DNA from 3 places in the Solibacillus sp. FSL K6-1126 genome. Region 2 is predicted to be linked to each of the others. Evidence: riboswitches for the same ligand, from Rfam matches in the RefSeq annotation. Region 2 holds a riboswitch; each other region holds the start of a gene.
What was found. Region 2 has a riboswitch for lysine ahead of MHH44_RS14675 (aspartate kinase). Riboswitches for the same ligand answer to the same signal wherever they lie in the genome.

Region 1: linked by a shared signal. The riboswitch ahead of MHH44_RS10505 (transporter substrate-binding domain-containing protein) and the one ahead of MHH44_RS14675 (aspartate kinase) in region 2 are both predicted to bind lysine.
Region 3: linked by a shared signal. The riboswitch ahead of MHH44_RS01970 (amino acid permease) and the one ahead of MHH44_RS14675 (aspartate kinase) in region 2 are both predicted to bind lysine.

The regions. Positions count from the first base shown of each region.
Region 1 covers NZ_JBBOPD010000001.1:2,144,585-2,148,875, reverse strand. Annotated here, with positions in the region: gene MHH44_RS10515 (2-oxoglutarate dehydrogenase E1 component) at 1-360, shown strand, start outside; gene odhB (2-oxoglutarate dehydrogenase complex dihydrolipoyllysine-residue succinyltransferase) at 454-1,707, shown strand; lysine riboswitch at 1,853-2,040, shown strand; gene MHH44_RS10505 (transporter substrate-binding domain-containing protein) at 2,155-2,991, shown strand; gene MHH44_RS10500 (amino acid ABC transporter permease) at 3,116-3,862, shown strand; gene MHH44_RS10495 (amino acid ABC transporter ATP-binding protein) at 3,864-4,291, shown strand, end outside.
Region 2 covers NZ_JBBOPD010000001.1:2,949,765-2,954,055, reverse strand. Annotated here, with positions in the region: gene uvrC (excinuclease ABC subunit UvrC) at 1-1,359, shown strand, start outside; lysine riboswitch at 1,392-1,570, shown strand; gene MHH44_RS14675 (aspartate kinase) at 1,662-2,894, shown strand; gene MHH44_RS14670 (YslB family protein) at 2,991-3,407, opposite strand; gene MHH44_RS14665 (succinate dehydrogenase cytochrome b558 subunit) at 3,679-4,291, shown strand, end outside.
Region 3 covers NZ_JBBOPD010000001.1:399,026-403,316, forward strand. Annotated here, with positions in the region: gene MHH44_RS01960 (restriction endonuclease) at 1-414, opposite strand, end outside; gene MHH44_RS01965 (CynX/NimT family MFS transporter) at 476-1,675, opposite strand; lysine riboswitch at 1,831-2,011, shown strand; gene MHH44_RS01970 (amino acid permease) at 2,104-3,561, shown strand; gene MHH44_RS01975 (RNA 2'-phosphotransferase) at 3,817-4,291, shown strand, end outside.

The DNA of each region.
Region 1 (4,291 bases), 810 kb from region 2:
GTTGAAAAAGTAGTACTTGGTACAGGTAAAGTAATGATCGATTTAGCAGAACGTGTGAAAGATGGCGAAGGGCTTGATCACTTACACATTATTCGTGTGGAACAAATTTACCCATTCCCTGCACAACAAGTGAAAGATATTATCGCTCGCTTCCCGAATGTTAAAGAAATCGTTTGGGTACAAGAAGAACCAAAAAACCAAGGTTCATGGACATATGTTCTTGAAACATTATATGATATCGCTGAAGGCAAAAAAGTACGCTATGTAGGACGTCCTGCAATGAGCTCTACTTCTGAAGGCGATGGCGATTCACATAAAGCAGCACAAGCTAAATTAGTGAACGAAGCACTTGAAAAGTAATAAATGATTTGTTTAAAAAGAGCTGCTTCTATTTAAAATAGAAGTGGCTTGCTATACAATGAATGTGTAGCGTAATTAAAGGAGGATATGAACGTGGCTGAAATTAAAGTCCCTGAATTAGCAGAATCAATTACTGAAGGAACAATTGCCCAATGGGTGAAAAAAGTTGGAGATCGCGTAGAAAAAGGCGAATTCATCGTTGAGTTAGAAACTGATAAAGTTAATGCTGAAATTATCTCTGAAGAAGCAGGCGTTTTAAAACAAATTTTAGCTGAAGAAGGCGATACTGTGTTAGTTGGACAAGTAATCGCAGTAGTTGAAGCAGGCGAAGGCGCAGCACCAGCACCAGCTGCAAAAGAAGAAGCTCCAGCAGCAACTCCAGCAAAAGAAGAAGCTCCTAAAGCAGCAGCACCAGCACCAGTTGCAGTTGAAGAAACTTCAGGTGAGCGTGTAATCGCTTCACCAGCAGCACGTAAATTAGCTCGTGAAAAAGGCATCGACTTAGCAGCAATTTCACCAGTTGATCCACAAGGTCGTGTACGTGTACAAGACGTTGCAGCACATGGTACAGCTCCAGCGGCTCCAGCAGCAGCTCCAGCTCCAGCAGCAGGCAATGGTCCAATGATCTTTACACCAGCAGCTGATACAGACCGTGTAACAGTTGAAAAAATGAGCCGTCGTCGTCAAACAATTGCAAAACGTTTATTAGAAGTTAAACAATCAACTGCAATGTTAACTACTTTCAACGAAATTGATATGACGAACATTATGGCATTACGTAAGCGTAAACAAGATGAGTTCGTGAAAGCTAACGATATTAAATTAGGCTTCATGTCATTCTTCACAAAAGCTGTAGTAGCAGCATTAAAGAAATATCCATATGTAAATGCACAAATTAACGGTGATGAAATTCACTTAAACAACTTCTTCGATATCGGTATTGCTGTATCAACAGAAGAAGGTTTAGTAGTACCAGTAGTTCGTGATGCAAATGCGAAAAACTTTGCTGAAATCGAGAAAAACATTGCGGAATTAGCTGGTAAAGCACGCGACAAAAAATTAGGCTTAAACGACATGGCTGGCGGATCATTCACAATCACTAACGGTGGTGTATTCGGTTCATTAATGTCAACACCGATCATGAACGGTACTCAAGCTGGTATTTTAGGTATGCACTCAATCGTAAACCGTCCAGTAGCTGTTAATGGTGAAGTTCAAATTCGTCCAATGATGTATGTAGCACTATCTTATGACCACCGTATCATTGATGGTAAAGATTCTGTTGGCTTCTTAAAAACAGTTAAAGAAATGATCGAAAACCCAGAAGATTTATTATTAAATTCTTAATAGTATCTTCTATGCTAATGCGCAGTATGTTATATATTGCGCATTAGCTTTTTTTTACAGCTAACTTTCAGAAAAATGATTGTTGACGGAAATGTCGCAATAATGTAATATAAACATATCAATTTCATATCAAAACCTCACTTTCTCGTGAGGTAGAGGCGCGATACTTAACAGTTTTATATGGAGCCATGAGCTGGCTGTGAAATATAAGAGAAGGAAATATCGCCGAAGTGTTGTAAATGCTCAATTTTACAATGCTGGGTCTGCAGTGAACAATTGCAGAACTGTCTCAATCATCTATATCCCTGATGGTTGAGTTGTGCTATCTCAAAATGGGAACTGTAGAGGATTCGGGCTAATTATAATTTAAACGACCTAAAGTTCTTCTTTTAGGTCGTTTTTTGTATACGTGAACCCCGAAATTTAACAAAAAAGGAGAGATTTTCTATGAAAAAAAGACTATTAATTTTATTGACTGCCATGACAATGCTATTGTTAGCAGCGTGTGGTTCAAGCGATGAAGGTACTACAAGCGGTTCTGATTCAGACAAGAAAGTTATTAAAATTGGTATGGAAGCAGCGTATGCCCCTTTTAACTGGTCACAAAAAGATGATGCAAATGGTGGAGTTCAAATTGCAAGTTCAAAGGAATTTGCAGCAGGCTATGATGTGGAAATTGCGAAAAAAATTGCAGAAGGTCTGGACATGGAATTACAAATTGTTAAAACAGACTGGGATGGCTTAATTCCATCATTACAATCAGGTGCCATTGATCTGGTAATTGCAGGTATGTCACCAATGCCTGAACGTAAGGAAGTAATTGATTTCACAGAGAACTATTACACAAGTGACTATGTCATTGTTGTAAAAGAAGACGGTCCATATGCAAATGCAACTTCGTTACCTGACTTTGCAGGTGCAAAAATTACAGGTCAGCAATCTACAACACATTATGATGTAATCGACCAAATCGAAGGTGTTCAAAAACAAGTAGCGGCAACTGATTTTGGTGCAATGCGAGTGCAATTACAGTCAGGTGCGATTGATGGATATGTTTCAGAACGTCCAGAAGGTATCTCTGCTGAAATGGCACTGAATAATATTAAATACATCGTACCTGAGCCAAACTTCGAAGCAGACGAAGCGTCAACAGCTGTAGCAGTAGGTTTGAAAAAGGGATCAGATTTACGTGAACAAATTAACAAAGTTTTAGCTGAAATTTCGGAAGAAGAGCGTCAACAACTAATGGAAGACGCAATTGCAAATCAACCAGCAGCACAATAATCGTGTCGCATTAACAGTTTTGATGAGGTTGTCTTGCCGGCAAACGGAAGACAACCTTTTTCTATTAAAATTATGGTTTCATACATAAATAGTAGAAACAAAGAAAGAAATGGAGGACAAGGCGATGGCATTTTTAGAATCATCATGGAACTTGTTTACGAACAACTGGGATTTATTCGTACGTGGTGCTTGGACTGCACTTCTATTGGCAATTATCGGGACAATTTGCGGAACTCTGATTGGATTTTTTATCGGGATTATGCATACGATTCCACATCGTAAAAAGAATGTAAAATCAATAGTTTTAAAAGTACTTAATTTCATATTAACGTCTTATGTGGAAATTTTCAGGGGAACGCCAATGATGGTTCAAGCGATGGTGGTGTTTTATGGCCTCGTATACTTAGGCATTGATATTGACCGCTTTTTAGCAGCTTCTGTTGTTATTAGTTTAAATACGGGAGCATATATGGCTGAATATGTACGTGGAGGTATTGTTTCGATTGATAAAGGGCAATTTGAGGCAGCACAGGCGATTGGCATGAATCACCTGCAAACAATGATTCATATTGTCCTGCCGCAAGTCGCACGAAATATTTTACCTGCAACAGGGAATCAGTTCGTAATGAACATTAAAGACTCTTCAGTATTAAGTGTTATTTCGGTTGTGGAACTATTCTTTACGGCAAACTCGATTGCAGGCAGTAACTATAAATATATCGAAGCGTTCTTTATCGCAACGATTTTGTACTTTATTATGACATTTACTGTAACTCGTTTCTTACTATTATTCGAGAAGAAGATGGACGGACCTTCTTCATATAAAGTGGAGCTTATTACCGGCAACAAGTTAGAAAAGGATGGTGAATAAAGTGACAGTTGTAATAGATATTAACCATTTAAATAAAAAATTCGGCGATCATGAAGTATTGAAAGATGTGAATTTCCAGGTAAACAAAGGAGAAGTCGTAACTTTGATCGGTTCTTCTGGTTCTGGGAAATCAACACTGTTACGCTGCATTAATCTACTCGAAACACCAACAGCAGGAGAAATTATCTATAACGGGGAAAATATTTTAAATGACGGTCATCAAATTGAAAAGTACCGTACACATTTAGGGATGGTATTTCAGCAGTTCAATTTATTCAATAATTTGGATGTACTAAATAACTGTATTGTTGGCCAAATGAAAGTGTTGAAGCGTTCAAAAGAGGAAGCAGAACAAAATGCGATGAAATATTTGGAGCTTGTCGGTATGAGTGCCTATAAAAATGCGAAACCGAAACATTTATCCGGTGG
Region 2 (4,291 bases):
TTGTATCCACTTCGTAAATGTACACATCTGCCTAATCAAGTATGCTTGTACTATCATTTAGGGCAATGTTTGGCACCGTGTGTAAAGGACATTGAAAAACAAGTGTATGACGAAATGATCGATGAGATTTCAAAGTTTTTAAACGGAGGAGTCGAAGAAATACAGCAAGATCTTCAGCAAAAAATGATCGATGCTGCCGAAAATCTTGAGTTTGAGCGTGCGAAGGAATTCCGTGATTTGATCGCCCATATCGATCAAATTATGGAAAAGCAAAAAATTGTAACAGATGATTTGAGCAACCGAGATGTATTTGGCTATGCAGTAGAAAAAGGCTGGATGTGTGTCCAGGTATTTTTTGTGCGTCAAGGCAAACTCATTGAGCGCGATGTATCGATTTTCCCGATTTATAATGAGCCGGAAGAGGAATTTTTAACATTTGTCGGCCGTTTTTACGAACAGCCGCATCATTTATTACCAAAAGAAATCTTTGTTCCGAAATCGATTGACGTAACGATTTTACAAAAGCTGTTGGATGTTAAAGTAGTGACACCGAAGCGCGGTTCAAAAAAAGAGCTTGTTGATCTAGCGATGAAAAATGCAGAAATCGCCATTCACGAGAAGTTCCAGTTAATTGAACGTCAAGAGGAACGGACAGTAGGGGCTTGTGAAGCACTTGCCGAAGCGATGCAAATTCCATTGCCGTTAAGAATTGAAGCATTTGATAATAGTCATATGCATGGAGCTGATCCGGTTTCAGCAATGGTTGTTTTTATAGACGGGAAGCCTGCGAAAAAGGAATACCGGAAATATAAAACAAGAGAAGCGGCTAAACATGATGACTATGGTGCGATGCAGGAAGTTATTCGACGCCGCTATACACGTGTATTGCGGGAAAATCTGCCATTGCCTGATCTCATTCTCATAGACGGAGGAAAAGGGCAAATGGAAGTTGCACGAGAAGTAATTGAAGACGAACTGGGGTTAGTCATTCCAATAGCGGGGCTGGCAAAAGACGAAAAGCACAATACGTCCCAGCTTTTATTTGGTACGCCGCCGGAAGTTGTTCCGTTAAAGCGTACGAGTGACGGTTTTTATTTATTGCAGCGCATTCAAGATGAGGTACACAGATTTGCGATCACATTTTTACGTCAGCAGCATCAGACAAATGCGATTACTTCGGTTCTTGATGGAATTGAAGGAGTAGGTCCGAAGCGAAAGCAGCAACTTATGAAACATTTTGGGTCCGTAAAAAAAATTCGCGAGGCAAGCGAGCTGCAACTGCAGGAGTCCGGTGTTCCGGCAAAATTGGCGGAAGTTATTTATCGCCATTTTCATGAAGCACCATTGAATAAAGAATAGTGTTATGCTAATATTTAAGACAATTCAATATTTACTAAGATAGAGGTGCAGTATTCAATAGTACATTGCTTGAGGAGGAACAATTCCATTGACAGCAATCGAAAGGGGGTCCTGCCGAAGTGAAGTGCGTATTGTTCGCGTAGTTTGCTGGTTTTGCATTTAAGAGATGTAAAACTGTCAGAGCTTTTTGTTCTGGAGGGCTATCCTGAAAAACTTATAACTATTTATTTGTATTGACGGCGGCTTTCCATGAACATGGAAAGCCGTTTTTTGTTTTCGGTTTTATTCAAGGAGGGGAAAAAATGGAGACAGTTGTAGTAAAGTTTGGTGGTCCGGCACTGACTACGCCGGAAAAAATAGTACAGGTAGCTAAAAAAGTGATAAAAGAGCAAGGACGTGGCATAAACTTAGTCGTTGTCGTTTCTTCAATGCCCGCTTTACGACGAGAATTCCGACAATATGCTGCCGAAATTACCGATGAGCCGTCGAAACGGGAAATGGATGCGCTTGTCGCATCTGCAACACAAATGACAAGTGCAATGCTGGCGATGGCAATTCAGGAGCATGGTGGTAAAGCGGTGTCGCTTGCTGGCTGGCAAACAGGCATTCAAACAAATCAAAAACATGGCAATGCACGGATTGATCATGTAGATAGTAAACGGATTGAGGAATATTTAGCATTAGGAGAAATCGTCGTAGTAGCTGGTTTTCAAGGAGTTACGGGGACAGAGAATATTTCAACATTCGGCAAAGGGGGTTCTGAAACTTCAGCGGTTGCATTGGCGGTTGCTCTTGAAGCAGAGCGTGTCGAGATTTTTTCATCGGTTGAAGGGATTTTCACGGCAGACCCAGAAATTGTTAAAGAATCCAGGAAACTTCCGGAAGTTTCTTATGATGAGATGTTGGAATTTGCAAATTTAGGAGCTAAAATTTTGCACCCACGTGCGGTTGAACTTGCCAAGAAATATAATATACCGCTCATTGTACGCTCTTTCGTACAAGACGTGGAAGGCACTTTTATTAAAGGGGATGTAGACATGGAGAAAAACTTACTTGTACGCGGGGTAGCCTACGAATCGGATATAATTCGTTTGACGATAGGCTATGATTCTTATGAAACCGCGTCATTGGCAGAAGTGTTTAGTGTTTTAGCAGAAAATGATATCAATGTGGATATTATTGTGCAAGCAGTCATTGATGGCGTGAAGCCGACCATTTCCTTTACAATTTCGAAAGATGAGTTTGCGGAAGCTTTACGGGTATTGGAAACTAGTAAACTGTCGCTTGGCTTTAGTTTTGCGGATTTTGAAGTAGGTTTAGCGAAAGTATCTATTATCGGTTCTGCCATGGCATCCAATCCGGGGGTGGCCGCACGCATGTTTGCACGGTTGGGTCGCGAACATATTCCTGTAAAAATGGTCAGTACTTCAGAAATTAAAGTGTCTGTCGTTATCCCACAGGATGAGATGGTTCGTGCTGCGAATGTGTTGCATGAGGAGTTCAATTTGGCGATGAAAGAAGTAACCGCTTCTTAAAGTAATAGCTGGAAATGAGCTGTAATGGCTTATTTCCAGCTTTTTTATTGAGTAAATTTGCTGCTTCAGCAATTATTGATTATGATAAGGTGAAGGCTAAATCTTCTCTTTTAAATCCCATTTTAACGTAAATTTTACGACATGTTTGTCATTATCTTTTTCTTCATAGCATTCCGTCAAATAGCCAAGCTGCTTTTGTTTTTGTTCTGCTAAAAAGCCAGCTTCAAGACGGAAGCAACGTTGTACAATATTGAGTGGCAGTTCTTCTGTCGTCAAAAGTATGTAATGAAGTTCATCCTTCGTTTCTTTTTCCAGAACTAACTGGCCCCATCCAGCTTCCATAAAAAATGAAGGCAGTTCATCCATAGAAAACAATGGGAACTTTCTTGCAATTTCTTTACCTGCCCAATATAAAACATCTTCTTCATGCTTACCTAAAATAGAAGGAAGAAGATGGTCACGAATGATTTCGTACCCAAAAGTTGGAATCGTTTTCATTTTGTACCCTTCCATATAAAAAACCTCTTTCATAAATTTTCTTATAATTTTCATTCTTTCATGAAAAAATGAGTTATAAGCAGAAAAAACAGTTCTCAAAACAGCGTAAAACCGTCTTTAAAATGATTATAAAATATCCCGCGTTGCCTTGACGCTAGTATCTGTTGAGAGTACAATGGACATGTCATAATATTGTACCATGATGAAATGCGCAGTCAACATCACAACTTTTACAAATTTGAGACGTTGCGCATGTGTATTTCAAGTACTAAGGGGGGTAACAGTTTTGTCGAAAGATCGTGAATTTTTATGGCGCCGCTTACACTCGTTATTAGGTGTAGTTCCTGTCGGGTTGTTCTTGGTGTTCCACTTATTTCTGAACTTCACTGCAGTTGGCGGTGAAGAAACTTACAATAACGCAACAGGTGTTATGGAATTACTTCCACACTCGTTGTTGTTAGCGATGGAATGGATCATTATCTATATTCCATTAATGTTCCACGGATTCTATGGAGTGTATATTGCATTTACTGCAACTTACAATACTGGACGATTCAGCACATTCCGTAACTGGATGTTTGCATTGCAACGTTTCACAGGTATTTTCCTTGTAATCTTCATTGCGTGGCATATTTTCCAAACACGTATCCAAAAAGCATTCGGTGCTGAAGTTGAATTTAATATGATGGTTGAAATCGTTGACAATCCATTAATGTTAGTATTCTACATCTTAGGTATCGTTTCAGCAGCATTCCACTTAGCGAACGGTTTATGGTCGTTCTTAGTAAGCTGGGGTATTACGCAATCAAACAAATCTCAACGAATCGCAACTTATGTTACGTTGTTAATTTTCGTAGTATTAGCAATCGTTGGTGTTGCAGCTATCTTAGCATTCGTCT
Region 3 (4,291 bases), 2.6 Mb from region 2:
CGCACCGATAATTTCCTGTACCGCTTTTACACCGACAGTACCGGAATAGCGTTTTGCCTGGACTGCAATAATATCTTTTCCGTCCTTTAAAATAAGGTCGGCACCGTAGTCACCGCTCGTAGCGGTATAGCTCACTTTAAATCCGCGGCGCTTAAATAATTCGCCTAAAAATCTCTCAAAATCTTCACCGGTCATTTTATCGACTTCGCGAATGCCGGACTTCCGCAATTTCCTCGTCTTCAGCGATTTCAGCCAAATTTTAAACGCGATATATAGAACGAAATAAGCGACAATTCCCATACCGATGCCTTCAGATGTTTTCGTTACATAAAAACCAGCTGTACCAGCCGATGCGATGAAAAATAGCGGGATTACTGGCAGGCGTTTTTTATTCCGTCTTCTCTTTTTACGCAATAGTTCTGTACTCCTTTTATTTACTACGGTTATTATATCATAAAAGGGTACATACGTTTGGTTATATTGTACGATTGTCTGAGCTCATAAAGGAAGCCAAAAACAATAGAACAGAAATGAGAATGAACAGCACAATCGGGATTGTCCAGCTGTCCGTCAAATCATGTGCAAAGCCGAACAAAACTGGCCCGATTGCGGCAACAAAATAACCGATTGATTGTGCGAAGCCGGAAAGTTCAGCTGCATCATAGGCTGTCTTTGTGCGCAATGAAAACAGCATCAGTACTAAACCAAACGAAGCCCCTCCTGCAAAGCCTAATAAAATCATCCATACGACAGCAAGACTTGTCCATTCCATTAAGACACCAGTAAAACCGACTAAGTAACAAATCGTAAAGAAAATGACGATTGGACGTTGAGAAGCGATTTTCCCTGCAAGAATCGGAATAATAAATGTCATCGGAATTTGTGCAAACTGCATAACGGATACCATCCACCCGGCCGCTGTAGCATCAAGGCCCTGGCTAATGAAGATTTCCGGCAACCATGCAGACGAGCAGTAAAATATGAACGACTGGAATCCCATTGCTCCAGCGACTGCCCAGGCAAGCGGTGACCTCCACATTTGCGTTTTCTTAGTCTGCGATGTCGGCATATTTAATGCAATTTTTTCCTGGCGCAAAATCGGCAGCCAGATTAGTAATGTAAGAATCCCTAAAATAATTGTAATACCTGCTGCGATTTGCCATCCTGCGTTTGCCGCTATAGGATAACTGAAGCCTGCAGCAATTCCGGAAGAAATGTTCATTGAAACGGAATAAATCCCTGTTAATAATCCGATATGTAATGGGAATTTCCATTTGAAATAGCTAGGGATAAGAACATTCCCGAATGCAATTGCGACCCCGATTAATATTGTTCCTATAACGAGTAAAGACGTTGCCCCTAGCGAACGCAGTAAAATCCCTGCACAAAGTAAAATGACGGAATAAAATAATGTCCATTCAATCCCAAACTTACGGGCAATGCGTGGTGCAAATGGTGATACAACCGCAAAGGCAATTAAAGGAATGGTCGTTAAAAAGCCTGCAAGAAAGTTCGATATCCCAAGCCCTTCACGTATAAATGAAATAATCGGGCCGATCAATGTAATCGGTGTACGTAATGTGGTCGCAAATAAAAATACGGCTACCATAAAATAGATGAGCGGTCGGTTGGATAGTATTTTTTTGCTATTTTGATTTACTTGTTGTGTGTCCATTTTCGATTCTCCTTTTGTATGTTGATATATGTTAGAGTAGTGTGAATACTCATAAAAAACAGAATAAAGGTGAAGCCATTGCTATCAAAAAAATGTTATGTTAGACTTTTAATCATTGATTCAATTAAATTAAATAAAACATTACCTCATGTAAATTATGAGGTAGAGGTCGCAATCATTAAGACTAGTATAGCTGAGATTAGGAAGAATCGGTGAAGCTTTATGAAAGGAATGGTTGCCGAAGTGTTATTTTTCTTCTTGAAAATAATGCTGGGGCTGTTTCCGATAAGGAACAGAACTGTCACATGTGTGAGCATGTGTTGAGCTATCTTTCAAGTTTGATGAGGTGTAACTATAACCATCACAAAAACTTGTGGTGGTTTTTCTTTTACACTTCACCAACAAAACAAAAAGGGAGTTTTATATTCATGAGTGAGATTAAAATAGATCAGCTCGGTAATAATAACGGGTTGAAAAAAAGTTTAAAAAGTCGCCATGTAACGATGATTTCGCTTGGCGGAACGATCGGTACAGGTTTATTCTTAGCATCAGGTGGTGCGATTGCACAGGCGGGTCCTGGTGGGGCATTGCTCGCATATGCGCTGATCGGCGTTATGGTGTATTTCCTAATGACATCATTAGGGGAAATGGCTGCCTATATGCCAACATCCGGTTCGTTTAGTACGTATGCAACAAAATTTGTTGATCCGGCTTTAGGCTTTGCGCTTGGCTGGAACTATTGGTACAACTGGGCGATTACAATTGCAGCAGAAATTGCGGCCGTTTCGTTAATTATGAAATACTGGTTCCCGGACAGTTCTTCAATGTTATGGACCATTTTATTTATCGTAGTTGTTTTATCATTTAACTTAGCGTCTGTAAAAGCTTTCGGTGAAGCGGAATACTGGTTTGCGATGATTAAAGTTGCAACGGTAATTGTCTTCATCATTGTCAGCTTCTTAATGATTTTCGGAATTTTAGGCGGGAACGATCCGGTCGGCTTTACGAATTTCTTCAAAGATGATGCACCGTTTAATGGCGGTTTCCTTGCACTGTTCGGTATTTTCCTTGCAGCCGGTTTCTCATTCCAAGGTACGGAAATGCTTGGGGTAACGGCAGGGGAAACAGATGATCCAGGCAAAAACATTCCAAAAGCAGTTCGTTCAGTATTCTGGCGTATTCTGTTGTTTTACATTTTCGCAATCGGTGCAATCGGATTACTGATCCCGTATACGGATTCACGTCTTTTATCTGAAGATATTGCGACAAGTCCATTTACATTAGTATTTGAAAACCTAGGTGTGGCGTTTGCGGCATCTGTTATGAATGCCATTATCTTAACGGCTATGTTATCTGCAGGGAACTCAGGATTATATGCAGCTAGTCGTATGCTTTATCAGTTAGCGGTAGATGGAAAAGCACCGAAACTTTTCATGAAAGTAACATCGCGTGGTATTCCAATGTATGCACTTTTAGCTACATTAGCAGTCGGTTCGTTAGCATTCCTGGCATCCTTTTTCGGTGACGGTGTTGTCTACATTTGGCTGTTGAATGCGTCCGGTATGTCCGGGTTCATCGCTTGGCTCGGTATTGCCATCAGTCATTATCGCTTCCGCCGTGCATATGTCGCACAAGGACATTCATTGAGGGATTTACCGTATGTATCCAAATTCTTCCCATTCGGACCGCTATTCGCGTTTGCCCTATGTATGATTGTCGTGCTAGGTCAAAACTATATGGCATTTACGGGTGGAACAATTGACTGGTACGGTGTCGTCGTTTCATATATCGGCTTACCATTGTTTGCCGCTTTATGGTTTGGCTACAAATTTAAACATAAAACGAAAATCGTTCCTTTACAGGACTGCGACTTATCAAATAAATAATTAATTTCTGAAACGCAATGTGAGCTTATAGGCTTTCATTGCGTTTTTTGTTGTATTGAGGATTATTTGTCTTCAAGTGAGGAATATATAGGGGAAAGTGAGGATTAAGTGAGAGTGATTGAGTATTATGCTAGACTGATTGAGGACAACCAGTATATAACTGAGGATTAAATTTCCCGAGTACGATTGCTGCAACAGTGGTATTATAAAAGAAATAAAAAAATGAGTAACGCTGAAGAATAAGGAAGTGAAAACATGCCTATTTCAAAAGGTTTCTATAAAAAAGTCTATCCTTGGTTAACAGGGGAAGATGATAAAAAGGTGATGTATCGACCGTTTCTCACAAAAGGGAACCCGTACAAATCACGTATTTTCCTAGTAAGCTCGCATGCGGTGCCGCTATTTAAAGTGGAAGACCGTAGTGAGCAGACTTTTGCAGATTCATTAGTGAACAGAGATCTTTTCCAGGATCTATATTTAAGTGAAATTAAAGGGGCACCCCGTGAATTTAAAGGTTCATTGCAGTTTGAAAATTGGCTGGAAAACAATCATCACGAATCGCTCATTTATACGTCGCTGAATACATATCAGCTGGAATCAGCCGATGAAGCGAAAGTAGCGAAAAAAGAGGATACCGCTAATTTTGAGCGGGGAAATCTCATTTTTAAAGAAGTAATGGATGAGTTTCAGCCGGAAATTATTATTTTGCAAGGGACTGCCGCATACGAGC